DNA from 2 places in the Sporomusa sphaeroides DSM 2875 genome. Region 1 is predicted to be linked to the other one. Evidence: riboswitches for the same ligand, from Rfam matches in the RefSeq annotation. Region 1 holds a riboswitch; the other holds the start of a gene.
What was found. A riboswitch is a leader RNA that binds a small molecule or an ion and turns the genes downstream of it on or off. The one in region 1 is predicted to bind cobalamin.

Region 1 (3,420 bases):
CCATACTTTTGGCCAACGGCTGAAAATAATCTGCCGGATCACCGACCCGGCCGCCATTGACCTCAACCCCGCCGGTAACAATGGCAGTCACCGTCAGATTTTCATAGCATTCTGTCTTTATCGCTGCATTTTCCATGGAAGCCGCTGTCCCCATCCCGGCGGTGGTAAGCGGATCAAGGCCGATTTCCTCAGTAATGATCCGCATATGCTCCTGGTAGGTGGGGGCACGCATGGTGCAGGCCATCCCGGCACCCGGATTCACATCATTGTTGAAAACAGCCGTCAAATCCTCCCGGTAACCACCATTGACAATGGCGGTGCTTGCCACCTTGCGCGGCCCTTCAAAGGGTATCACTATACTTTTATAGTACCGGTAAACCTGGTCACCGGTAGCTAATGTATAAAGTCTCATGGCTGCTCCTTCCCTTCCGCTAAGCCAAAATGTCATCCTATCCTCCCTCACAGCGGCACCACGGTAAATGCCTCGCTGGCAGCGCACTGTCTGGCAAAATCCCATTCAAATAATAATACCGCCGGCTTGCCGCTATAAACCATTTGCATCTCGCCCTCGGTGATAACCGTACTTTGGGCCTCGCTAAAGTCCAAACGCGGCTGCTTCCCGGTCTGGTTGCATACCCACAATGCCCGTCCACTGGCAGCCGAGGCTTTTTTCCAGGCATTTTCCGGCGGGCCGCCGCAGCTGTTGGGGGGCCAGGCGGCCGGCACAATAATCACTTCCGCGCCTTTTTCGGCCAAAGTTACGGCATTGCTTTCATACCAGGAATCAGAACAAACTAATATTCCTGTCTGAATATCACCGCAAGCCACCGGCTCCAGGTGCTTCCCTTTGGTGGCCCAGCCTTCAGACACCCCGCTATGAGCGTGTTTTTTCCGGTGACGGCCCAGCACCCGGCCGTCAGCGCCAATGACCAGACAGCTATTATAATACCTGCTGGTTTTTTCATCCTTTTCGGCGCAGCCGAGAAACAGCGTAATTTCTTTTTCGGCTGCCAGCTGTTGCAGCGGTTTCACTGCCGGCGACGGCTGAATGGGCACCACAATGGGTTTGATTTCCCGTTCGCAGGCAAAGAAATAGCCTTGTACAGCCATCTCCGGTGTAACGATCCATTTCGCTCCGGCTTCTGCCGCCAGACGGATACTTTCTGCCAGCAGTTCCAGGTTGCGGCGCTCCGGTCCGCCGCTAACATCTACATGCAGTAACGCAACTTTCATGACCATTTTTCCCCTTTCCCTGATGTTCCAGATACCACTAACCCCTGCCTGCCTTAATCACCGGATATTATCCTGAGTTGAAAAAAGGCGGGTCTTAACAGACCCGCAAACAAAAAGGAGTTAGAAATGGCACTAATAAGAAACTCCCGACCACCCAACAGCCGGGAGAATTTTACAGCATAGATCCAAATAAAAACTCCTGGTCTATGACCAGGAGTAAATTCAGTAAATCCACAGCCTCACTTAGAACTGTTCCAAGTTAAGCAAGCGCAACTGTAATCTCCTCCCCATCACTCGTGGGTAAAACGGCGATCTTCAGACAGGCAGTTCTCCTGGCTCTGGATCATAGCTCTCCCAAACCTTCCCAAGACTCTCATCCCAGTGGCATATTTTTGGGTTTACTCCCCATTACAGTGGCGGGACCGCGCCGGTATTGCACCGGTCTTCCCTATTAAGCCCTTACGGGCACCTGACTTACAATGTTCAATTTTCGTGGAAGCAAGCTAACAGGATATGAATATTATACGCTATTACTTTATCATTTTTTGGCAAGTATTGTCAAGTATATTCTGTCAGTTTGAACCTGCCGTCCCACCGTAGTACGGCTCCTGCCAAAACAGAATTCGGTAATCACGGGTGGACATTATCTTTTTTCTGCACAAACGTATTTCCGTTAGTTACAAATGGTTGACATTATGTTTGGTTCGAACTATAATGAATCCCATAGATGTATAGTTACCGCTATTATCTATCATTCAAATAGAATTTTGGCAAAGACGCCTGCTCTCTTTCAAGAGACAGGTGTTTTCTTTTTAGCCATTTAAGAGAGGAGGGGAAAACTTGATTGTATTGGAAGGAGTACAAAAACATTTTGGAGTTAATCATGTCCTTAAAGACATTGATTTAACAGTGGCTGCAGGTGAAAAAGTGGTAGTAATTGGTCCAAGCGGTTCCGGCAAAAGTACACTGATTCGCTCTATGAACCTTCTTGAAACACCATCGGGTGGCAAAATTATTGTAGATGGAGTAGACCTGACATCACCAGACGCAGAGGTTGAAAAAGTCAGAGAGTCAGTGGCAATGGTTTTTCAGCAATTCAACCTTTATCCCCATAAGACAGTCCTGGAAAACCTGACGCTGGCGCCAATCCTAATAAAAAAAGTACCTAAAGCTGAGGCAGAGGAAACAGGCCTGGCATTCTTAGAGCGGGTTGGTCTTAAGGATAAAGCCAATGCTTATCCGGCTCAACTGTCAGGCGGACAGCAGCAACGGGTGGCCATCGCCCGGGCACTGAGCATGAAGCCCCGGGTTATGCTCTTTGACGAACCGACCTCGGCACTTGATCCTGAGATGATCCAGGAAGTATTGGACGTCATGGTAGATCTGGCCAAAGAGGGTATTACCATGGTAGTAGTAACCCACGAAATGGGATTTGCCAGACAAGTAGCCGACCGTGTGATATTCATGGACGGAGGCCGGATTATTGAAGAAGGTACGCCTGAACACTTCTTTGTTAATCCTGAAAGTGACAGGACCAAATTGTTTTTAAGCAAGATCCTTCGTTCTCATTGAGTTAATAAATAATTTTAGAAAAGGAATGATGACTGTGAAACGGTTTAATACTTTCCTATTGTGTGTTGTGATCATGTTAGGACTTTTAGCAGTTGGATGCGGCGCCAATAAGCCGGCACAAAGCCCACAGGCGGCTGATACAGCAGCTGAGATTAAAACTATTAAGGATCGCGGTGTTCTTAAAGTCGGAGTCAAAGTTGACGTACCAAAGTTTGGGTTTAAAGACCCGCAGACCAATAAAATTGACGGTTTGGAAATTGACATTGCCCGGGCAGTTGCCCAGAAAATTCTGGGTGATCCCAGCAAGATCGAGGTACAGGGCGTAACTGCCAAAACCCGTGGGCCTTTGCTTGATAATGGTGAAGTTGACTTGGTTATTGCTACATTCACTATTACCCCGGAACGCAAACAAAGCTATAATTTTTCCGAACCATATTTTAAAGATGGTGTTTCCATGATGGTAAAGAAAAACTCCGGTTTGCAATCAGTTAAAGATATGAATGGCAAAAAAATTGGTGTGGCACAAAGTGCCACCAGTCGTAAAGCACTGCAGGAAGAAGCCGATAAAGCCGGCGTAAAAGTACAATTTCTTGAGTTTGGCACATATCCGGAAAT
Region 2 (3,420 bases), 1.9 Mb from region 1:
TAACTTCATTGCCTCAACGTTTAAAGTAGGAATAACATTGATGATTCAAACTGTTACAGCGATGCAGCCAAATGCCTCGCCGACCGCTGCCGCAGTTGATGATTTGCTCAAAGAAGGCCATGAAGGTCCAAACCGGATGCATGTACATATTATGTGCATCCGGTTTGGACCTTCATTTTTATGATTCGACATAAAAAACTATGGCGGTAGGTAGAATGTAAACCATTCCACCCCAATGTTTATGCTGGTTATCGAGAAGTAGGATAATATTGATACCGCTTTGTGTTCGTAAGTGCACAAACAAAAGAGGAAGAGGGATTAAATAGGTACTGCTGTCAGATCATGCTTACTCATTATGTCAAGCCAGTCACGAACAGGCTGCCGGGTAAGACGCTTGGGATGAACCACAATATATGTCTGCCAGCGGGGCGGCAAAGGTGAGCCAGCAAAAGGAATTTCAACGACAGAATTTCTAATTAAAGCTTTTTTGACAGTAGAGCGGGTTAAGATGGCTGAACCGGTACCTTCCTCAACAAGGGAAACGATAAAAGACGGATTGCCGATGTTGGCGTGAAACCAGCGTGATCCAGGCAATAATTGAGCCATCCAATCGCTGAAAACCCCACCCCAGTTGTGAAACAGCAAATTAATTTTCCCCAGGTCTTTGACCGGCATTTCTGCCTGGCTCGCAAGCGGATCACCTGGCGGACAAACGAAAACAAAATCCTCTTCGTTACATAAAAATGTTGTAAACCGGCGAATTTTTGGTAATTGATAAACGATTGCGATATCAATGACACCATCTACCAAAGACTGCAGAATATCAGTTGAATGGCCGGCGACTGCTTTTACCGAGATACGGGGAAAGCAGCGCAGATATTCGTGATAAACCGGGAATAAGAGATTTGGCAAAGCAGAATATGTATTACCAATGACTAATCGGTCATCGAAGAAGGCTGCAGAATTTAATCGGGCTTTGCCGTTCTCGAAGTCTTCCAATATATGCTGGGCATAGGGAAGAAACATGAGACCGCTCTGCGTCAGGGACACATGCTGATTATCCCTTGTAAACAGTTTTTGTCCCAACGTTTTTTCCAGCTCAGCTATACGGGCGCTGACTGTTGACTGGACAATATTTTGTATTTCCGCCGTTTTTGAGAAGCTTTTTGTTTGTGTTAAAATTTGCATCGTTTTCAAAACTTCAATATCCATTATGTTTACCCCTTATAGACTATATTAAAAATATCGATAGCTATTATCGGTAAATTTCGTTTTACAAATAGAAACTCCTTTATTTATAATAGGATTAATTCTGCGTAGAAAATTTAGAACTTAAAAATTAAATAGGATTAAACAGGTGTCGCTATTGCGACTTAATAGAGAAACCGGTTAAACGCCGGTGCGGTCCCGCCACTGTAATGGGGAGCAAAGCCATGATTATGCCACTGGGAACAAAGATTTCTGGGAAGGTATGGCAGCGTGATGATCCAAAGCCAGGAGAACTGCCTGTATGACAATCACCGTTTAACTTGCGAGCGACAAGGAGGGGATTAAAAACGGCAGTTATATAACCCGTTTACTGATTAACAGCCCTTTCCTTTTTGATAAAGGAAAGGGCTGTTTTATTGCGCAGGTCATATTGGTAATTGATAAATGTAAGTTATTTCTCTGTACAGTGTATTTAATATATCGATAATTATTATCGACATATTTCGTTTTACAAATAGAAACTCCATTACTATAATGAGAACAGTTCTTAATTAGGTGGAAAATTTAAAACTTAAAAATCAAATAGGATTCATAGAGAAAACGATTAAACGCCGGTGCGATCCCGCCGCTGTAATGGGAGGGGAGCAAAGCTATGATCTATACCAAAGCAGTTCATACTCGTTTTGGTTCATAGAGGATACATAATAAAAGAAGGGAAGGAAAGCATGAAAAAAAAGATAATTGCGGGACTTGCATTGACGCTGTTGACCAGTTTTGGAGGGCTATCGGCGGAGGGAAATTCCTATGCCGACGTTCCCCAAAATCACTGGGTTTATGCAGAAATTGATGCATTGGTGCAGGACAAGCTGATTGTAGGCTATGATGCGGCTGTATATGACAAGAATAAAGTAGCTACCCGCTATGAAATGGCTCGGTTTTTAGCAAATGCCCTGAGTAAATATGAGCAGGCTGACACACAGCAAAAGACGAAGATTGACCGGCTGGCACAGGAATTTGCCGTAGAACTTAATACACTGGGCGTTCGGACGGCCCAAACGAAGCAATATCTCCCGCAAGAACCGGTTCAGCCGGCAAAAGAGACGAAAGCAAAGAAAACATCGGTTACAATTGACGGCGAGACCTTAATTGAAGCCATGGATGTGGACAGTGTTGAACACGCCGGCAGCGAAGCCTATAATTGGCGGCAGCGACTGCATATCAACGCCGACTTCAATGACCGGGTCAGCTATAAATCGCGCATTCAGGCCGGCGGTAAATTCGGCAGCGGCAACTCAAGCAATGAAATGCGCTTTACCCGTAGTTTTATTCAAGTAAAAGATTTTTTTGGCGTTAATCAGTTTCAGGCTGGACGCCTGCCGCTGGCTACTGGGCGTTATATGGCCATGGCGCTGCAGGGAGATGCCGACGGCTTTGCGTTGAGGCATCAGTTTGACAAGACCAGACTGGACGGCTATTGGGTGGTTCCGGAAAAAGATACGCATGTACGGGGCGTAAACCTGAATTTTGCTCCGGAAAAATCCTTTGAATACAATATAGGCTATATTGCTGCCGATACCAGCCCCAAAACCAGTACTCCGGCGGCCAATTATGTAGATGCCGGCCTTTCCTGGGAAATGAAAAAAGGTGTTACCAGCGTGCTTAACTATACAAAATCCGATGCCCCGGGCTCACCCAACGCATGGGCGGCACAATTGTCGTATAACTGGGTAAGCGGCAAACGTCAAACAGGCTTTTATACATATGAAGGTCTTGTAAACAACCGCGTACCGCATGATCAGGCCATTGCCATCATCTATCGGGATATTGAGAAGAATGCCTTGCCGGGCCATTACGGAAATTTTGGCGGTTTTGGAAAAGTTGATCAAAACGGACACAAAGGTTTTATGCTTGGCTATCAGAATATGGTGATGGACGGTATCCGTCTGTCCCTGCAGTATCAAAATCTGGAGGAAAAAACAACCGGTGATCGCGACCATCGCTATTACGGAGCCTTTGATATGTATTTTAATTAAATGGCCTGTTTGGATAACAGAAAGGAAGGGGATTGAAAAGTGAGTGACAAGAGTTATAAGAGAATCGTTGCAATAACTATGGCAATGCTTATGCTGGGCAGTGTTCTCCTGACAGGTTGCGGCGGCAGCAAAGAAGAGAAACCACAGGCAACTGCGAAAGACGAGATTGTTGTCGCTA

Region 2: it holds a riboswitch for cobalamin, as region 1 does, so the genes downstream of both, SPSPH_RS12555 (hypothetical protein) here and SPSPH_RS03225 (carbon-nitrogen hydrolase family protein) in region 1, are expected to answer to the same signal.

The regions. Positions count from the first base shown of each region.
Region 1 is NZ_CP146991.1:713,177-716,596, reverse strand. Features, by position in the region: gene SPSPH_RS03230 (adenosylcobinamide amidohydrolase) at 1-412, opposite strand, end outside; gene SPSPH_RS03225 (carbon-nitrogen hydrolase family protein) at 460-1,233, opposite strand; cobalamin riboswitch at 1,539-1,721, opposite strand; gene SPSPH_RS03220 (amino acid ABC transporter ATP-binding protein) at 2,074-2,805, shown strand; gene SPSPH_RS03215 (transporter substrate-binding domain-containing protein) at 2,840-3,420, shown strand, end outside.
Region 2 is NZ_CP146991.1:2,659,639-2,663,058, reverse strand. Features, by position in the region: gene SPSPH_RS12570 (Fur family transcriptional regulator) at 1-29, shown strand, start outside; gene SPSPH_RS12565 (hypothetical protein) at 41-184, shown strand; gene SPSPH_RS12560 (LysR family transcriptional regulator) at 319-1,212, opposite strand; cobalamin riboswitch at 1,339-1,524, shown strand; gene SPSPH_RS12555 (hypothetical protein) at 1,935-3,242, shown strand; gene SPSPH_RS12550 (ABC transporter substrate-binding protein) at 3,282-3,420, shown strand, end outside.